DNA from 4 places in the Streptomyces sp. DSM 40868 genome. Region 4 is predicted to be linked to each of the others. Evidence: riboswitches for the same ligand, from Rfam matches in the RefSeq annotation. Region 4 holds a riboswitch; each other region holds the start of a gene.
The links. Region 4 has a riboswitch for cobalamin ahead of HB370_RS10470 (cobalamin biosynthesis protein). Riboswitches for the same ligand answer to the same signal wherever they lie in the genome.
Positions count from the first base shown of each region.

Region 1: it holds a riboswitch for cobalamin, as region 4 does, so the genes downstream of both, HB370_RS26590 (ribonucleoside-diphosphate reductase subunit alpha) here and HB370_RS10470 (cobalamin biosynthesis protein) in region 4, are expected to answer to the same signal.
Region 2: it holds a riboswitch for cobalamin, as region 4 does, so the genes downstream of both, HB370_RS03995 (iron ABC transporter permease) here and HB370_RS10470 (cobalamin biosynthesis protein) in region 4, are expected to answer to the same signal.
Region 3: it holds a riboswitch for cobalamin, as region 4 does, so the genes downstream of both, HB370_RS21050 (HoxN/HupN/NixA family nickel/cobalt transporter) here and HB370_RS10470 (cobalamin biosynthesis protein) in region 4, are expected to answer to the same signal.

Region 1 covers NZ_CP050504.1:5,817,458-5,822,185, forward strand. Annotated here, with positions in the region: gene HB370_RS26590 (ribonucleoside-diphosphate reductase subunit alpha) at 1-1,797, opposite strand, end outside; cobalamin riboswitch at 1,919-2,079, opposite strand; gene HB370_RS26595 (GNAT family N-acetyltransferase) at 2,097-2,603, opposite strand; gene HB370_RS26600 (sodium:solute symporter family protein) at 2,757-4,385, opposite strand; gene HB370_RS26605 (DUF3311 domain-containing protein) at 4,382-4,645, opposite strand.
Region 2 covers NZ_CP050504.1:881,842-886,569, forward strand. Annotated here, with positions in the region: gene HB370_RS03980 (DUF4232 domain-containing protein) at 238-738, shown strand; gene HB370_RS03985 (ABC transporter substrate-binding protein) at 820-1,824, opposite strand; gene HB370_RS03990 (ABC transporter ATP-binding protein) at 1,834-2,601, opposite strand; gene HB370_RS03995 (iron ABC transporter permease) at 2,604-3,626, opposite strand; cobalamin riboswitch at 3,767-3,902, opposite strand.
Region 3 covers NZ_CP050504.1:4,614,501-4,619,228, reverse strand. Annotated here, with positions in the region: gene HB370_RS21055 (bile acid:sodium symporter family protein) at 1-1,039, shown strand, start outside; gene HB370_RS21050 (HoxN/HupN/NixA family nickel/cobalt transporter) at 936-2,018, opposite strand; cobalamin riboswitch at 2,047-2,231, opposite strand; gene HB370_RS21045 (metalloregulator ArsR/SmtB family transcription factor) at 2,310-2,660, shown strand; gene HB370_RS21040 (glycoside hydrolase family 13 protein) at 2,740-4,398, shown strand; gene HB370_RS21035 (DUF4142 domain-containing protein) at 4,415-4,728, opposite strand, start outside.
Region 4 covers NZ_CP050504.1:2,323,242-2,327,969, reverse strand. Annotated here, with positions in the region: gene cobN (cobaltochelatase subunit CobN) at 1-992, opposite strand, end outside; gene HB370_RS10475 (cobyric acid synthase) at 989-2,497, opposite strand; gene HB370_RS10470 (cobalamin biosynthesis protein) at 2,494-3,438, opposite strand; cobalamin riboswitch at 3,536-3,679, opposite strand; gene HB370_RS10465 (hypothetical protein) at 3,839-4,060, opposite strand; gene HB370_RS10460 (inorganic phosphate transporter) at 4,094-4,728, opposite strand, start outside.

The sequences.
Region 1 (4,728 bases), 3.5 Mb from region 4:
CGTCTGCGCGATGCGCTCACGCAGCGCCGCCCAGCGCTCGGGCCAGGTGAACTCGACACCGTAGTGGTCGGGGTGCAGCACACCCTGGGCCGTACGGGTCTTCTCCCAGGCGGGCAGGGGGCCGTTGCGCTCGGCGAGGTCGGCGGACGTCTCGTACGCGGCGAGCATGATCCGCTCGGCGATCCGCGTGGACAGCGCCTTGGCCTCGGCCGAGTCGAACGGCAGCCGCAGCTTGAAGAACACGTCCTGCAGCCCCATCGCGCCCAGCCCGACCGGCCGCCACTTGGCGTTGGAACGCCCCGCCTGTTCGGTGGGGTAGAAGTTGATGTCGACGACGCGGTCGAGGAAGGTGACGGCGGTGCGGACGGTGGCGTCCAGGCGGTCCCAGTCGATGTCGCCGTCGCGGACGAAGGCGCCGAGGTTGACCGAGCCGAGGTTGCAGACGGCCGTCTCGCCGTCGTTGGTGACCTCCAGGATCTCGGTGCAGAGGTTGGAGGAGTGGATGACGTTGCCGGGCTCGGCGGTCTGGTTGGCGGTGCGGTTGGCGGCGTCCTTGAAGGTCATCCAGCCGTTGCCGGTCTGGGCCAGGGTGCGCATCATCCGGCCGTACAGCTCGCGGGCGGGGAGGGTCTTCTTGGCGAGGCCGGCGGCTTCGGCCTCGCGGTAGGCGGCGTCGAAGTCCTCGCCCCACAGGTCGACGAGTTCGGGGACGTCGGCGGGGGAGAACAGGGACCACTGGGCGTCGGCGTTGACGCGGCGCATGAACTCGTCGGGGATCCAGTGCGCGAGGTTGAGGTTGTGGGTGCGGCGGGCGTCCTCGCCGGTGTTGTCCCGGAGTTCGAGGAATTCCTCGATGTCGGAGTGCCAGGTCTCCAGGTAGACGGCGGCGGCGCCCTTGCGACGGCCGCCCTGGTTCACGGCGGCGACCGAGGCGTCCAGGGTCTTCAGGAACGGCACGATCCCGTTTGAGTGCCCGTTCGTCCCCCGGATCAGCGAGCCTCGCGAGCGGATGCGGGAGTACGACAGCCCGATGCCGCCGGCGTGCTTCGACAGCCGGGCGACCTGGTGGTAGCGGCCGTAGATCGAGTCCAGCTCGTCCAGCGGGGAGTCCAGCAGGTAGCAGGACGACATCTGGGGGTGGCGGGTGCCGGAGTTGAACAGGGTGGGGGAGGAGGGCAGGTAGTCCAGTCGGCTCATCAGGCCGTAGAGCGAGGCGACCTCGTCCACGGAGCGGACCGTGTCGTCCTCGGCCAGACCGCTCGCCACGCGCAGCATGAAGTGCTGGGGCGTCTCGATGACCTTGCGGGTGATCGGGTGACGCAGCAGGTAGCGGCTGTGCAGGGTGCGCAGGCCGAAGTAACCGAAGCGGTCGTCGGCGCCGTCGGCCACGGCCGAGTCCACCAGCGCGTCCAGCCGCTCGGCGTGGGTGCGCACGAACTCGGCGGTGCGGTCGGCGACCAGGCCCTCGCGGTGACCGACCTCGATCGACCCGGTGAAGGAGGTCACGCCCTGGGAGGCGGCCTCGTCCCGGATCGCGAGGGTCAGCAGCCGGGCGGCCAGCTTGGAGTAGGCGGGGTCCTCGGCGATCAGGCCGGCGGCGGCCTCCGTGGCCAGCTCGCGCAGCTCCGCCTCGTCGGCCCGCGCGGACCGGCCGCGCAGCGCGGCGGCGGCGACCCGTCCGGGGTCGGCGTCGGGCAGATCGGCCGTCAGCTCGGACAGGGTCCGCAGCAGCGCGGCACCGGGACCGTCGGTCTCGGATCCGCTGACCGGAGCCGGGTCGGCTGGCGCGATGGTCACGTGGGGGTCTCCCTCGCTCGGCACGGGGCCTGGCGGAGGGCAGGGGGCAGCACGAGCGCGCGGGGGCTCTCGCGTCCACCGGCCCACTCCACGAGGCCCGGACGTCGGGCACACCGGCCGGCTGGCCGGGTGCACTGTCGGCAGGTCCTCGGACTGACGCTCGTACGCGGATACGCACAAGTACACCGTTGCGGGACAGTTCCGGATTCGCACCGGATTCCCCTGCGACGACAGCGAGCATGAGCATACATCTTGTGTCGGGCTGCCGTGTCACCCCCAGATGTTGTGTCGGGGTGGTGTCAGAGCGTCAACTCGTAGGTGAGCAGCGTGATGTCGTCCAGCTCCGGCACGGGATTCCAGTCCCGTTCGGGTGTGCGGACGAAGCCCAGGCGTTCGTAGATGCGGTGGGCGGTGTGCATGGTGCGCTGGGTGGACAGGACGACGGCCGTGCAGCCATCCGTGGCCCTCGCGCGCTCGACGCAGGCCCGGACGAGCGCCTCGCCGACGCCCCGGCCGCGGGCCGCGGGGTCCACCGCGAGCATGCGGATCTCCGCCTCGCCGGGACGGGCGATGTCCGCCATGGGGCCGCCGGACGGGACGAAGGTGACGCCGCCGAGCGGCCGGTCGTCCGCGACCGCGACGAGGACCTCGGCGGCGGCCGCGCGTTTCGCGACGTCCCTCAACTCGCCCAGGTACTCGTCGCTCTCGCCGAAGTCCAGGAGGCCGTCCCCGAGGTAGGCCTGGGCGGTGATCTCGCCGAGGGCGGCGTACTCGGACGGGGCGGCGGGCCGGATGATGATGTCCATGGGCCGAGTGTGCGGGACGGCTACGGCAAGGCGCCGTGGGTTTTCCGCGGGGCGCCCCGCCGCGGCGGACCGCTCGTCACCCGCCCGGACCGGCAACGGCAGCGGGCCGCCGACGCGTCTGCTGTCGGCGGCCCGCTGCGGATGTCGCGTGGGTCAGTGCGCGCTGCCCGCGGTGGCCGGCGGAAGCTCCACCTGGACATCGGGGTCGCCGGAGTCCGCCGTGTAGTCGTCCGGCTTGGTCTCGTCGATGCCCTCGGGGGCCTTCACGGCCTTCAGGACGACCGTCAGGACCACGGTGACCAGCACGTTCAGCACGAACGCCGTCAGGCCGATGTAACCGATCTCGCCGATGCCGGGGATCTCCTTCGAGGAGCCGCCGAAGTGCTTCTGCGTCGGCGAGGCCACCCCGTACGCGGCGGCCGTGCCGTAGATCATGCCGACCGCCCAGCCGGCCAGCAGCGCCCAGCGGTGGAACCAGCGGGTGAACAGGCCGCCGACCAGGGACGGGAAGGTCTGCATGATCCAGATGCCGCCCAGCAGCTGGAAGTTGATGGCGACGGTCTTGTCCATGGTGAGGACGAAGACCAGGGCGCCGACCTTCACCAGCAGGGAGACCAGCTTGGAGACCTTGGTCTCCTGCGCGGGCGTCGCGTCCGGCTTGATGAAGTCCTTGTAGATGTTGCGGGTGAAGAGGTTGGCCGCCGCGATGGACATGATCGCCGCCGGGACCAGGGCGCCGATGCCGATCGCCGCGAACGCCACACCCGTGAACCAGTCCGGGAACATGTCCTCGAACAGCTGCGGGATGGCCAGCTGGCCGTTGGACACCTTCACCCCGGCCGCGATCGCCATGAAGCCCAGCAGCGCCAGCAGACCCAGCATCAGCGAGTACAGCGGCAGGATCGTGGTGTTGCGGCGGATCACCTCACGGCTGCGGGACGACAGGGTCGCGGTGATCGAGTGCGGATACATGAACAGCGCGAGCGCCGAGCCGAGCGCCAGCGTGGCGTACGTCCACTGGCCCGCCTCCGGTGGCGTGACCGCCCCGCGCGGCTTGCCGGTGGCCGGGTTGGCCTGGCCGAGCGCCTCGCCCGCCTTGGCGAAGACGTCGTCGAAGCCGCCCAGCTTGATCGGGATGTAGATGATCGCCACCGCGATGACGATGTAGATCAGCGTGTCCTTGACGAACGCGATCAGCGCGGGGGCGCGCAGGCCGGAGGAGTAGGTGTAGGCCGCCAGCACACCGAAGGCGATGAGCAGCGGAAGGTCCTTGACGAACCAGTTGGTGTCCTCGCCGCCGCCGACGCCCATCACGTCCAGCACCGCCTGGATGCCGACCAGCTGGAGCGCGATGTACGGCATCGTCGCCAGGATGCCGGTCACCGCCACCGCCAGCGACAGGCCCTTGGAACCGAACCGGCCGCGCACGAAGTCGGAGGTGGTGACGTACCCGTGGCGGTGCGAGACCGACCACAGGCGGGGCAGGAAGGTGAAGATCAGCGGGTACATCAGGATCGTGTACGGCACCGCGAAGAAACCGGACGCGCCCGCCGCGTAGACCGCCGCCGGTACCGCGACGAAGGTGTACGCCGTGTACAGGTCACCGCCGAGCAGGAACCATGTGATCCAGGTCCCGAAGGACCGCCCGCCCAGGCCCCATTCGTCCAGGGAGTGCTCGTTCTCGGCCTTGCGCCAGCGCGCGGCCAGGAAGCCCAGGACCGTGACGGCCAGGAAGAAGAAGATGAAGACGCCGAGCGCGACGCCGTTGACGCCGTCCTTCACCGCGCCGCACCCCCGCTCGCTGCCTTGCGGGCGCGCTGGTCACGCTGCCAGAGCTTGTACGCCAGCATGGTGAGAGCGGCGGAGATCAGCACCCAGAGCATCTGGTACCAGTAGAAGAACGGGATTCCGATGAGCGTGGGGTCCACCTTGGCGTACGAGCCGACCCACAGCATCGCCACGAAGGGCGCTATGAGACACAAGGCGATGACCACCCTGACCGGTGTCACCACCGGCGGTCTCACTTCAGGCGTTTCGGACATGCCACGGCTCCGTCCCCTCGCTGATCACCTGTGCTGATTGAGCAGGCAATCTAGGTGACTGTGTCATGACAGCGGAAGCCCTC
Region 2 (4,728 bases), 1.4 Mb from region 4:
ACAGCGACTTTGGAACGAGGACGCCGGTCCCGGGACCCAGTGCCTCGCTCGCCGCGCACCTCGACTCAGCCGGGTGTACGCCGTCACGCACGGTGACCGCGCCGACCCCCGCCCGCTCAGCGGTTCAACGTTCAGTGGTTCAGCGTTCAGTGGTCAGCGGTTCAAGAGGGGTCTGTCGTCCCGTACGCGGTACCGGATACCTGCCAGCCACTGCCGCCACACTTATCGGAGGCCCTGATGCAGCGCGTCCAGAACCTCGCACGCCGGGTCGCAGCCGGCGCCCTGGTCTCTTCCCTTTCCGCCGTCGTCCCGGCCGCGGCCGTCCCCGGCTCACCTGCCTGCGAGCACGTCACCTTGTCCTGGGCGGGTGGTACGGCCAAGCAGGGCGGCGGCAGCGACCGGCAGGAGACGGCCCGCGTCCAGGTGAAGAACACCGGGGACCGTGCCTGCTCCCTGCTCGGCGCGCCGTCGGTCGAGCTCACCACGGACGGCGTACCGGAAAGGCTGCTCCCACAGCGAGGAGGCGCCGGCGTGGATCTCGCTCCCGGCAGGACCGCGACGTTCACCATCACCTTCCTCGGCGACACCGGGAGGAACGGGAACGAGATCATCCGTCCCGACCAGGCCGTGGTCACCCTGCCCGGCGGTACCGTGAAGACCCTCGCGTGGCGGTGGGGCAGCGTCACCCGGCAGGAGGCCGCCAGCCGCCCGGGCAACTACGTCAGCCCGGTCGCCTGACCCGGCCCGTACCGCTCGGCGACCCGGGCGCCGAACAGCGCCACTCGTGCGACCCGCCTCGGGTACTCGGCGAACGGCTGCTCACCGGCCGGCCGGTACCGTCCGCAGGTAGTCGCCCAGCCGGGCGATGGCCGACGGGTTGCGGGGGCTCTCGACCAGGTCGGCGTAGTCGAGGGAGACGATCCTGCGGTGCTTGACGGCGGAGACGTTCCGCAGCGGGGCGTAGGAGAGCAGGAATTCCTTCTTCTGCTCGGCACTGACATCGCCGTAGTCGCAGATGACGATGACCTCCGGGTCACGCTGCACGACGGTCTCCCAGCCGACCGTGGCCCACGAATCCGCCAGATCGTGCATGACGTTGACACCGCCGGCCTCGGTGATGATCTGTTCCGGGGCGGCGTAACGGCCGGAGGTGAAAGGGGCGTCCCGGCCGCTGTCGTAGAGGAAGACCGAGGGACGGTCGGCCCCCTGGGGCGCCTCGGCCCGCACCTGTGCGATCTGCCTTTTGAAGTCGGCGATGAGCGCGGCCGCACGCTTCTCGACGCCGAAGAGCCTGCCCAGGTTGGTGAGGTCGGCGTACAGGGCGTCCAGCGGTGGCATGATGCCGCGGGATGATTTCGAACGGCCGTTGTGGCAGGACTCGGTGAGGATGTACGACGGGATGCCGAGCTTCTCCAGGGCGTCGGGGGTGAAGCCGCCGTCCTCGCGGAAGCCGTAGTTCCAGCCGGCGAAGACCAGGTCGGCGCGGGCATCGAGGACGTTCTCCTTGGTGAGCTGGTCCTTGGACAGCCACGTCGTCTTCTCGTAGCCGTCCTTCCACGGCACACCGCGCAGGTCTCCCTTTTCGTCGGGCATGGCGAAGCCGGCCATGCGGTCCTCCAGGCCCAGGGCGAACATCAGCTCCGTGATGCCGACGTCATTGGTGACGACCCGCTCGGGGACCTTGTCGTACGTCACCCGGCGCCCGCAGTTGGTCAGGGTGACCGATGACGAGGACTTCGCGTCCCGGGAGGACTCCACCGTGGCGCCGCATCCGGTTGCGGTCGCGGCGAGACAGAGGGTGGCGGCGAGGAGCTGCTTGCGCATGGGCGTCCTTCAGGTGGTGGGCGGAAGCAGGTCGAACAGCAACTGGCGGGCGCCCGTCGCGGGATGCCGCACGGTGTGGGCACGGACGCCGAACACCTTCGCCAGCAGCGGGGGTTCGAGGATGCCATGGGGTGGCCCGGAGGCGACGATCCGGCCACCGTCGAGGACGTACAGGACATCGCAGTGGGCTGCCGCCAGGTTGAGGTCGTGGAGGGCGGCCAGTACGGTCGGGCCGCTGCCGCGGACCAGGGACAGGACGTCCAACTGGTGGGCGATGTCGAGGTGGTTGGTGGGTTCGTCGAGAACCAGGACGCGGGGCTGCTGGGCGAGGGCGCGGGCGAGGAGGACGCGTTGCTTCTCGCCGCCCGACAGGCCGAGGAACCCGCGGTCGGCGAGGTGGGCGACGCCGGTGCGTTCCATCGCCCGAGTGCAGATCTCCCGGTCCGAGGCGGCCGTGCGGCCCTGGTGCGGCAGCCGTCCCATGGCGACCACCTCGGTGACGGTGAAGTCGAACTCGGCCGAGGATTCCTGCGGCAGTGCGGCCAGTACCCGGGCGGCGGCACGGGGGTCCATGGCGTGCAGGTCGCCGCCGTCCAGCCGTACCACTCCCCCGGACGGCCGCAGGGCCCGGTAGAGGGAGCGCAACAGGGTCGTCTTGCCGCTGCCGTTGGGGCCGACGAGTCCGACGAACGCCCCGCTGCCCACGGTGAGGTCGACATGCTCGACCAGGCGGGTTCCGGCGGTCTCGATCGTGACGTCGTCGATGTCGAGTCGCATGCTCAGCGCCCCCCGAACGCGTAGCCGCCCCGCCGCATCAGCAGCAGGAACGCGGGCACGCCGACCACCGCGGTGATCACTCCGACCGGCAGCTCGGCCGGGGCGAGAACCAGCCGGGACAGCACGTCGGCCCACACCAGCAGTACGGCCCCGGCGAGCGGGGCGACGGCCAGCACGCGCCGGTGGTCGGCGCCGACCAGCATCCGTGCGACGTGCGGCACCATCAGCCCGACGAATCCGATGGCACCGCTGACCGCCACCACCGTCCCGGTCACGGCCGCGGTGACGACGAACAACTCCCGGCGCAGCCGGACCGGTCCCACGCCCAGGGCGGCCGCGGTCTCATCTCCCATGGCGAGCGCGTTGAGCGCCTCGGCCCGTCGGCGCAACCAGGCCCATCCGGCCGCCACGGTGACGGCGGCGAGCGGCACCTGGGCCCAGGTGGCGCCGCCCAGGCTGCCGAGCAGCCACATCATCGCCGACCTGGCCGCCTCGCCCCGGGCCGCGCCGAACACCATGACGGTGGTGACAGCCTGGAAACCGTACGCCAGTGCCGTGCCGGTCAGGATCAGCCGCAGCGGTGTCAGGCCCTGCGGGGAGCGGGCCACGGCGTACACGAGCGCCATGGCCGCGAGTGCCGACACGAAGGCCGACGCAGACAGCGCCCAGACCCCGAGCCCGGCGAACGCACCGAGGAGGATCACGGCGTTGGCGCCCACCGCCGCGCCCGAGGAGATGCCGAGGACGAACGGGTCGGCCAGCGCGTTGCGCACCAGAGCCTGCACGGCGACACCTACGGCCGCGAGACCCGCTCCGACCGTGGCGCCGATCAGCACCCGTGGCAGCCGGATCTCCCAGACGATCGTGTAGGCGGCCGCGTCGCTCGCGCGTACGGTGCCGCCGGTGAGCCCGGCCCACAGGAAGCTCGGCACCTCCGCCCAGCCGACCCCGGCGGCGCCCAGCGCCACACCGCCGACGAGCGACACCAGGAGCAACAGCAGCAGGGACAGACTGAGCGGCAGCACAGGGATGCGGCTGGGGGCCGTCCTTCGGCGCACGGGTGGGCCGTCCTTCACACGGGCCGCCTGCTGAACGTCGAGCAGGAGCAGCCCGCGCGGCCGTACCCGGCCGGGCGATCCTCTCTCGCAGTCCACGGCGAGCAGTCAACGGGTCGACACGCCCCCGCAGGCGATCGGGCTCGCACGGCACCCCTGGATCGCGGTGCCGTGCACACCGTTGCGGGTCAGCGCCGGACTCTCACCGGACTTCCCCCACGGAAGGCGAGGCAAGCCTAACAAACAGCCTCCGCCGCCTCTTTCGCGGAGCACCGCCCGGGCAACCGGAGCAGGAGGGGCAGGGGGCAGGGGGCAGGACAGCTGACGCCGATCGGGGCAGCGCTTGGTGAGGTGGCCGAGGTAGTCGTCGGCGGTGGTGCAGGACCGGCCCTGGGCGCTGCGTCGGTGCGGTCCGAGGTCTCCGTCGGCGTGGACGCGCACGGTGGTCGTGGCCGGGCGGGCCGCCGGCACGGCGGGCCTCCTGCTGCCGGCCGAGGGCCGGATCGACGACGATTTCGAGGGCGCTGACAGGGCTGCGTCGCGCTTCGATGAGGTCGAGCGACAACGCCAGACGTTCGACGATCATCCCGTCGTTGGCGTGGGGGTGCCGACACGCTCCAGCCACACGGATCCGACCGAGCACGCCCGCTGCGGCGATCGTGCGAGCGGCTCGGTCGGGTGCGTCCGGCCGTCGGGGGCGCGACGGCTGATCCGCCCGCGCCGGTCCGCCCCCGCGACGACTCCGGACAGCGCGGCCGCGCCGCGCGGCAAGGCGTCGAGCCCGGCGCCCGCGGTGACCGGTGTGTCAAAGTACGGGACGACCTTGAGGCTCTCGCCGGCCTCGGGATCGAGAGTGGTGAGCCGTCCGAGGAGCTCCTGCGTCTGCTCTTCCTCGCTCAGGCAGCCAGTCCACCGACGCCCTCTGCCCCGCCCACCGCTCCCTCCACCCGGCCGGATCAGGCTTTGAGCAGGCGCACCGAGCAGCCACGCGGCACCGGCTGCCTGCCCGGGAGCTTTGTTCACCCCCGTGAAGGGGCTGCCGAACAACGGCCGGACCGCTGAAGTCGGCATC
Region 3 (4,728 bases), 2.3 Mb from region 4:
CCGTGTCGACTGGTACATCGTCGCGCTGTTCGGCGCGATCGGGATCGCCGCGCTCGTCCCGGCCGAGGACACGGCGGCCGAGGCCGTCTCATGGCTGACCAAGCTGGCGATCGGCCTGCTGTTCTTCCTCTACGGCGCCCGGCTCTCCCCGCAGGCCGCGCTCGACGGCGTACGGCACTGGCGGCTGCATCTGCCCGTGCTCGCCCTGACGTTCGCCGCCTTCCCGCTGCTCGGCCTGGCCGCACGGCTGCTGCCGGACGGGCTGCTCGGCGCCGAGCTGACCGCCGGCGTGCTGTTCCTGGCGGTGCTGCCGTCCACCGTGCAGTCCTCCATCGCCCTCACCTCCCTGGCCCGTGGCAACGTGGCCGCGGCCCTGTGCTCCGCGTCCTTCTCCACGGTGCTGGGCGTGGTCCTCACCCCGGTCCTGGCCGTCTGGCTGATCGGCGGCGGCGAAGACGACGGCATCCCGATCGGCGTGGGCCAACTCGGCGACATCGCACTTCAGTTGCTGCTGCCGTTCCTCGCCGGGCAGGCGGTGCGGCGGTGGATCTCCGGCTGGCTCGGCCGGCACCGCAAGGTGATCGGGCTCTGCGACCGGGGCTCCATCCTGCTCGTCGTCTACGCGGCGTTCAGCCGGGGCATGACCACCGGCATCTGGCAGCGGGTGTCCCCCGGCCGCCTGGTCCTGCTCGGTGTGCTGGTGGCGGTGCTGCTCGGCGCCGCCCTGCTGCTCGCCGACCGCTCCGCGCGGGCGCTGCGGCTGCCCCGCGAGGACCGGGTGACGGCGGTCTTCTGCGGGGCGACCAAGAGCCTGGCCAGCGGACTGCCGATGGCCTCCGTGCTGTTTCCCGCGGACGAGGTCGCCATGACCGTCCTGCCGCTGATGCTCTACCACACGCTCCAGCTGGTGGTCTGCGCCGCGCTCGCCCGCCGGCTCAGTCGGACGGCGCCGCCCGCACCGACCAGCGCTCCTCCACCCGTGCCAGCCGCCAGTACGCCAGCGCCGCCGCCCACACCGCCACGAACAGGCCGACGATGAGATAGCCGACGTTGTCCAGGTCCAGGCCGGCCACCCAGCCGGTCACCGGGTCGCTGAGGTCGAACTTCTCGTGCAGCACACCGACCAGCTCGATGGTGCCGATGAAGAAGGCCACGGCGATGGACAGACCGGTGATGGCGAGGTTGTAGAAGACCTTGCGGACGGGGTTGGCGAACGCCCACTGGTAGGCGAAGTTCATGAACGTGCCGTCGAGGGTGTCGAACAGGCTCATCCCGGCGGCGAACAGCAGCGGCAGGCACAGGATCGCGTACCAGGGCAGGCCGGCCGCCGCGCCCGAGCCGGCCATCACCATCAGGGTGACCTCGGTGGCCGTGTCGAAGCCGAGGCCGAACAGGAAACCCAGCGGGTACATCTGCCCCGGCCGGGACACGGACTTCGTCAGCCGCCCCAGCAGCCGGTTCATGAAACCCCGGGAGTCCAGGTGCCGTTCCAGCTCCGTCTCGTCGTAGCCGCCCGCGCGCATCGCCCGGAAGACCTTCAGGATGCCCGCCAGGGCGACCAGGTTCAGGGCGGCGATGAGGTAGAGGAAGGACCCGGAGATCGTCGTGCCGAGCACCCCGAGCACCTGGTGGGTGGTGGAGCCCTCGTTCATCACCTTCCCGGCCAGCGAGGTGCCGCCCGCGATCAGCAGGGCCAGCAGCACGACCACGCTGGAGTGCCCGAGCGCGAACCAGAACCCCACCGACACCGGCCGCTTGCCGTCGGCCATCAGCTTGCGGGTGGTGTTGTCGATCGCCGCGATGTGGTCGGCGTCGAAGGCGTGGCGCATGCCGAGGGTGTAGGCGGTGATCCCCAGTCCCACGCCGAACACCTGGGAGCCGACCTGGTAGTGCCTCGGGGCGACCAGCAGACAGAGGATCCCGAAGGCGACGACATGCAGGGCGAGGATCACCACCAGCAGCCCCGCCGTCTTGACGGTGTCCTCGCGTCGCCAGCGGAAAGTAGCGGCATCAGCCATCGGGTTCACGCTCCAGCACCTCGTGGATCACTTCGTGAGCTGCCGTGGCCGGTCTCCTGGCTTACGGGTCACACGTCCGCCGTTCCTGCCTTCCCGGCCTTTCGGCCAGTGGCCCGGCGGATGCCGGACGGAACGGGAACTCCCCGATCACAGTGGCGAGGGCCGCTCCGGTCTCACACCGGCTTCCCGAACACCACGGCCCGCCCACCGTAGAGGGGCACGCGGTTTCCTGCATAGCTGCGCAGTCGGGCAGGTATTCAAGATCACATCGCCGCCTGCCAGGATGGGGGCATGCATCTCGTTCCTGCCGACCGTGCCGATCGTCGCACCATCGACGGTCACCGGGTGTGCGAGGCGATCGCCGCGATCGGCGACGCGGGGCGTCTGCGCACCTGGTCCGACCGATTCTCGCTGCTGGCCGACGCCAACCGGCTCGCGCTGCTGCTCGCCCTGCACCGGACCGGGCCGCTGGCCGTCTCGGACCTGGCGATCGCCACGGGCATGAACGACCCGGCCGTCTCCCAGGCCCTGCGGCTGCTGCGCGCGGCAGGGGTCGTGGCGGGGGAGAAAGAGGGGCGCGTGGTGCGCTATCGGGTGGTGGACGAGGACGTGAGGGGCCTGTTGGAGCACTGCGCCGCCTGAGCGCCCCGGAAAAGGTTCCCTTTCGGGCAATGTGGACAGATACAGATTCCGTACTCTCGTCCGTCCCAGGGGAGCCCGTATGGCAGACCGCCCGCCGGACCTCTCGTCCAAGAACCCCGACTGGTGGCGCCAGGCCGTCATCTACCAGGTCTATCCACGCAGTTTCGCCGACGCCGACGGTGACGGCCTCGGTGACCTCAGGGGCCTGACCCAGCGGCTGTCGCACCTCGCCGCGCTCGGTGTCGACGCCCTGTGGCTGAGCCCCTTCTACCCCTCCGAACTCGCCGACGGCGGCTACGACGTCATCGACCCGCGCGGTGTCGACGAACGCCTGGGCACCCTGGACGACTTCGACGCCCTGGTGGGCGAGGCGCACCGGCTGGGCCTGAAGGTCGTCGTGGACATCGTCCCCAACCACACCTCCCATCTGCACCGCTGGTTCCAGGAGGCGCTGCGCGCCGGGCCCGGATCGGCCGCCCGCGAGCGGTACGTCTTCCGGCCGGGGCGCGGCCCGCACGGGGAACTGCCGCCCACCGACTGGCAGTCGGTGTTCGGCGGCAGCGCCTGGCACCGGGTGGCCGACGGGGAGTGGTACCTGCACCTGTTCGCCCCCGAGCAGCCCGACCTGAACTGGGACAACGAGGAGGTCCGCGCCGACTTCCGCACGACCTTGCGGTTCTGGTCCGACCGGGGTGTGGACGGCTTCCGCGTGGACGTCGCCCACGGCCTGGCCAAGGACCTCACCGAGCCGCTGCGGGACCTCGGCGCCCTCGGCGCGACCGGCGAGACGGCCCTGCGGCACCTGCCGCCGGGCAGCCACCCGTACTGGGACCGGGACGAGGTGCACGAGATCTACCGCGACTGGCGCAAGATCTTCGACGCCTACCGCCCGCCCCGCATGGCCGTCGCCGAGGCCTGGGTCCCGGGCGGCCGCCGGGCCCTGTACGCGCGCCCCGACGAACTCGGCCAGGCATTCAACTTCGAGTACCTCCAGGCCGGCTGGGACGCGGAGGAGCTGCGCGAGATCATCGCCGGCGAGCTGGCCACGGCCCGCTCGGCCGGTGCCTCCGCGACCTGGGTGCTGTCCAACCACGACGTCGTACGGCACGCCTCCCGGCTGGTGCTGCCGCCCGGCACCGACCCGGAGGCCTGGCTGCTCGCCCACGGCTCGGCGCCCGCCGTCGACCCGGCGGCCGGGCTGCGCCGGGCCCGCGCGGCGACCCTGCTGATGCTGGCGCTGCCCGGCTCGGCGTATCTGTACCAGGGCGAGGAACTCGGCCTGCCCGAGGTCGCGGACCTGCCCACGGAGGTGCTCCAGGACCCGATCTGGGAGCAGACCGGCCACACCCGCAAGGGCCGCGACGGCTGCCGGGTGCCGCTGCCGTGGACGACGACCGGGCCGTCGTACGGCTTCGGGCCCGGGGCCGGCTGGCTGCCGCAGCCCGCGTCCTTCGCCGGCTACGCGGTCCAGGCGCAGACCGGTGTGGAGGGCTCCACGCTGGAGCTGTACCGCACGGCCCTGCGGCTGCGCCGCAAGCTGCTGGAGGGCGAGACGCTGACCTGGACCCCGGGCGCGCCGGCCGGCGTGCTGGACTTCACCCGCAGCGAGGTCTGGCGCAGCGTCACCAACCTGGGCGCCGAGCCGGTGCCGCTGCCTCCCGGCGAGGTCCTGCTGAGCAGCGCCGAGCTGCCCGGCGGCGGGGTGCTGCCGCCGGACACCACCGTGTGGCTGGCCTGAGCCCTCCCGGCCGTGGCTAACCGGCCGGCGGGGCCGGGCTCGGCCCCGCCCCGGTGCCGCCGCCCGCGATGCCGTCGATGTCCACCGGTGTGGAGGTGGCCGACGGCGGCGGGGTGAGGACCACCTGCGGCCGGCCGGCGGCCGGGGGCGGCGGGGTCAGGTCGGAGTCGGGCAGCTTGGGCGGGGTGGTCTGCTGGTACAGGGTCCGGTCGAAGTCCACCAGGCCCGTCTTCTCCATGACGGATATGTGGTCCAGGACGGTGTCGTTGGCCTGGTCGGCCAGGGCCCGCACCAGCGAGTTCTTCGTGGTGGACCGGATCTTCGCCACCG
Region 4 (4,728 bases):
TTCTTCTCGGCGTTCGGCTTGTGCTTCAGCCGGGCGTGCCGGACGGCGATCCCGGCGACCCGGGCGGCCCGCTCGGGGTCGGCGACGTACACCGGGACGTCGTCGGGGCCCTGTTCCTTGAAGGAGAAGGGGACGGTGATCAGCCGGCCGTCGAACTCGGGGATGGCGACCTGCATCGCCGCGTCCATGGGGGACAGGGCGGCGTCGGACTCCTCCCACGCGGCGCGCGAGGAGGTGAGGCAGAGCCCTTGCAGCACGGGGACGTCCAGGTCGGCGAGCGCGCCGATGTCCCAGGCTTCCTCGTCGCCGCCGGCGGAGGCCGTGGAGGCGTGGGTGCCGCCGGCCGCGAGCACGGTGGCGACCAGCGCGTCGGCCCGGCCCAGCAGCTCGTACAGGGCGGGGTCCGCGCCGCGCAGCGAACCGCAGTACACGGGGAGGGCGTTGGCGCCGGCCGCCTCGATCGCCTGGCACAGGGTGTCCACGAAGGCGGTGTTGCCGCTCAGTTCGTGCGCCCGGTAGAACAGCACGCCCACGGTCGGGCGGCCGTCCTGGATGTCGTAGCCGCCGTGCACACCGAACTCGGGCATGCGGCGCGGCTCCTCGAAGCCCTCGCCGGTCAGCAGCACGGTGTCGGACAGGAACCGGGACAGCTCCAGCAGGTTGGCGGGGCCGCCCTCGACCAGGTACTTCAGCGCCTCCGCGACCACACCGGCGGGCACCGAGGACTCGGCCATGAGTTCGGCGTCGGGTACGGTCTCGCCGCCCAGCAGCACGGTCGGGATGCCGGACGCCTTCAGCGCGGCCAGCCCGTCCTCCCAGGCCCGCTTGCCGCCCAGCAGCCGTACGACGGCGAGGTCCGCGCCCTCGATCAGGGCCGGCAGTTCCCCGGCGACGTCGATCCGGGTGGGGTTGCCGATGCGGTAGCCGGCGCCGGAGGCCCGGGCCGCCAGCAGATCCGTGTCGGCGGTCGACAACAACAACACTGTGCTCATGCGGGCGCTCCCGGTGGAATGAAAGGCAGTCCTTGCGGCGCGCCGGACTCGATGAGCCGCCACAGCGCGTCCGTGTCCGCGTGCTGTTCGATGAGGTCGCCGAGCCGGTCGAGCTGCTCCTCGCGCAGCGCGGCGAAGGAGGTGTCCGGCGCGGGGACGAAGCGGCGGCCCGCGGCGGCGGCCACCTCGCGCAGGAAGGCGCGCCGGAAGCCGTCCGACTCCAGGGAGCCGTGCCAGTGGGTGCCCCAGGTCTGGCCGACGCGGCAGCCGTCCAGGAAGGGTTCGCCGCCCTCGACCGTGGCGACGCCGTGGTGGATCTCGTAGCCGTCGACGTGCTCGCCGAGGGCCTGGCCGCTGGGCCGGGTGAGGGTCTTCTCGCGGGCGAAGCGCACCCGCACGGGCAGGATGCCGAGCCCGTCGACGTGTCCCTTGCGGCTTTCGACGTCGTCCTCGATGTGCTCGCCGAGGATCTGGAAGCCGCCGCAGATGCCGAGGACGGGCCGGTGTTCGGCGGCCCGGCGTACGAGGGCGTCCGCCAGTCCGCGTTCCCTCAGCCACTGGAGCGCCCGTACGGTGCCGCGGGTGCCCGGGATCACCACGAGGTCGGCGTCGGCCAGTTCCTCCGGCCGGTCCACGAACCGTACGACGACGCCCGGTTCGGCGGCGAGCGCGTCCACGTCGGTGAAGTTGGACATCAGCGGGATCGCGCACACGGCGACCCGGAGGACGTCCTCGCCGACCGGGGGAGTGACCGTGGACTCCCGTACGGTGCCGCGCAGGGAGACGCGCAGTCCGTCCTCCTCGTCGATGCCGAGCCCGTGCCGGAACGGCAGGACGCCGTAGGTCCGCCGCCCGGTGAGGCCGTGCAGCATGTCCAGGCCGGGTTCGAGCAGGCCGACGTCGCCGCGGAACTTGTTCACCAGGAACCCGGCGACCAGCTCCTGGTCCTCGGGCGAGAGCAGGGCGACCGTGCCGAAGAAGGACGCGAAGACGCCCCCGCGGTCGATGTCGCCCACCACCAGCACCGGCAGCCGCGCGCCCCGCGCGATGCCCATGTTGACGATGTCGGTCCGCCGCAGGTTGATCTCGGCCGGGCTGCCCGCCCCTTCGCAGATCACCGCGTCATACGTGCCCCGCAGCTCGGCCAGGCAGTCCAGTACCGTGCCCAGCAGCCGCTGCTGGCGCCCGCCGTGGTAGCCGCGCGCGCTCAGCTCGCCCACCGGCTTGCCGAGCAGCACGACCTGGCTGCTCTGCTCGCCGCCGGGCTTGAGCAGCACCGGGTTCATCAGCGCGGTCGGCTCGATCCGGCAGGCCTGGGCCTGCATGGCCTGGGCGCGGCCGATCTCCGCGCCCTCCCGGGTCACGAAGGAGTTCAGGGACATGTTCTGCGCCTTGAACGGCGCCACCTTGACGCCCTGGCGGACCAGCCACCGGCAGATCCCGGCCGTCACGACGCTCTTGCCGGCGTCCGAGGTGGTGCCGGCCACGAGGAGGCCACCGTTCACTTCCCACGTCCTTTCAGGAGTGCGCGCGCGGCGAGCGTGGTGCCGAGGGCGAGCAGGCCGACGCGGCGGGAGAGCCGTACCGCCCGGTCGATGTCGGTGACCCGGACCGGGCGTCCGGTGCCGCCGTTGAGCACGGGCCGGTGTTCGACCCGGCCGCCGTAGGAGAGGGTTCCGCCCAGCCGGACGCCGAGGGCGCCCGCGAAGGCGGCCTCCACGGGACCGGCGTTGGGGCTCGGGTGCTTGCGGGCGTCGGCCTTCCAGGCGCGCAGGGCGCCGCGCGGGTCGGGTCCGGCGACGGTGGCGAGTACGGCGGTGAGCCGGGCGCCCGGCCAGCCGGCGACGTCGTCGAGGCGGGCGGAGGCCCAGCCGTAGCGGCGGTGGCGGGGTGACTTGTGACCCACCATGGCGTCCAGGGTGTTGACGGCCCGGAACCCGAGCAGCCCCGGCACCCCGGCCACGGCTCCCCACACCAGGGCGCCCACCACGGCGTCGGAGGTGTTCTCGGCGACCGACTCGACCACGGCCCGGGCCATTCCGTCGGCGTCCAGCGCCTGCGGGTCGCGGCCGCACAGGTGGGGCAGCCGGGCGCGGGCGGCCTCGACGTCCCCCGCGGCCAGGGCGCGCCCGATCGCGTCGGCCTCGCGGGCGAGCGAGGTGCCGCCGACGACGGCCCAGGTGGCGGCGGCGGTCAGCGCGACGGAGGCGGTACGGGAGGGGCGTACGGCGCGTGCGGCCAGCGCCCCGAGCACGACGGCGCCACCGGCGCATACGGCGGTGTGCACGGCGCCCCAGCCGCGGTGGTCGTGCCACAGCGCGCCTTCCACGGCCGTGGCCGCGCGGCCGAACGCGGCGACCGGGTGCCCGCGGCGGGGATCGCCGAGGAGCAGATCACCGAGGACGCCGGCGGCGGCGCCGTACGCGTATGTGCGGTCGGCACCCATCGGCTCAGCCGGCCGTGGGCACAGGGGCGTTCCCGGTACGGGTCCTTCGGCAGCCGAGCATGGCGATTCATGTCCTCACTCAGGGTGTCCACGCCCTGGTTCGACGGATTCCGGCGGCGAGAGTTCCTGGCTCCCGGGGGGTTCTTCCCCGGTGACAGTGGCGGGACCGCGCCGGATTCGCACTGGCTTCCTCTGCTGCCGCCGTACATGGCCTGGGCAGTCCACCACGTGCCCGGAAGGGCCGTCAACTTGCCTTTGACCTGGGATGCCCGACTGTGCTGAGGCCCACATCGCCGGGGCGCCGGACGGGTCTTCGGGGCCGCCGCGAGCATGCGTCCGCCCCGCCGGGTCCGGCGGGTGGGCCGGTCGGCGGGGCGGAGGCGGGGATCGGGGTCTGCGGTCAGGCCACGATCAGGTAGATGCCGTAGGCCACGGCCGCCGCGCAGGCGGCGAAGCAGACGTAGGCGCCGGTGACGGCGAGCGCGGCGGAGCCGCCCTGGGCCGCGGCCCGCTCGCGGCGGGACAGGCCGTTGATGCCGAGGGTGAACAGGGCCACCAGGCACACCGTGAACACGACGCTGACGCCCAGAACGGAGCCGAGGGCCGCCCAGTCGATCTTCATGGGATTGCTTCCTTCAGTAACCGTGCGGGCGGGTCAGACCGTGGCGGCCGGCGGGGCGGCGGGGGCCGGTTCGGCGGCCGGGGCGGGGATCGTGGCCGTCAGATCGCCGGCCGTCAGATCGGCGGTCGTCAGATCGGCGGTGGCCAGGTCCGCGGAGATCGGCTTCCCGGCGGCCGGGACCGTCAGGCTGTCGGCGATCGGGCCGGCGGGCGGCGGGGTGACCGCGGCGATGGCGGCGGTGACGACACCGGCCGGCTCGCCGGTCTCCTCGACCACGTTGGTGTGGTCCACGACCTCGCGGCGGGAGATCTTCCAGATCGCGGCGCTCGCGGCGACCAGGAAGACGGCGACGGCGGCGGTGCCCCAGTCACCGAGGTCGGTGACGGACTCGGCACCCGCGCCGACCAGCGCGGCGGCCGGCAGGGTGAGCACCCAGGCGACGGCCATGCGGGTCGCGGTGGACCAGCGGACCACGCCGCCCTTGCGGCCGAGGCCCGCGCCCATCACCGAGCCGGAGACGACGTGGGTGGTGGAGAGGGAGAAGCCGAGGTGGGAGGAGGCCAGGATGGCGGTCGCGGCGCCGGTCTGGGCGGCGAAGCCCTGGCGCGGCTCCAGGTCGGTCAGGCCCTTGCCCATGGTGCGGATGATGCGCCAGCCGCCGATGTAGG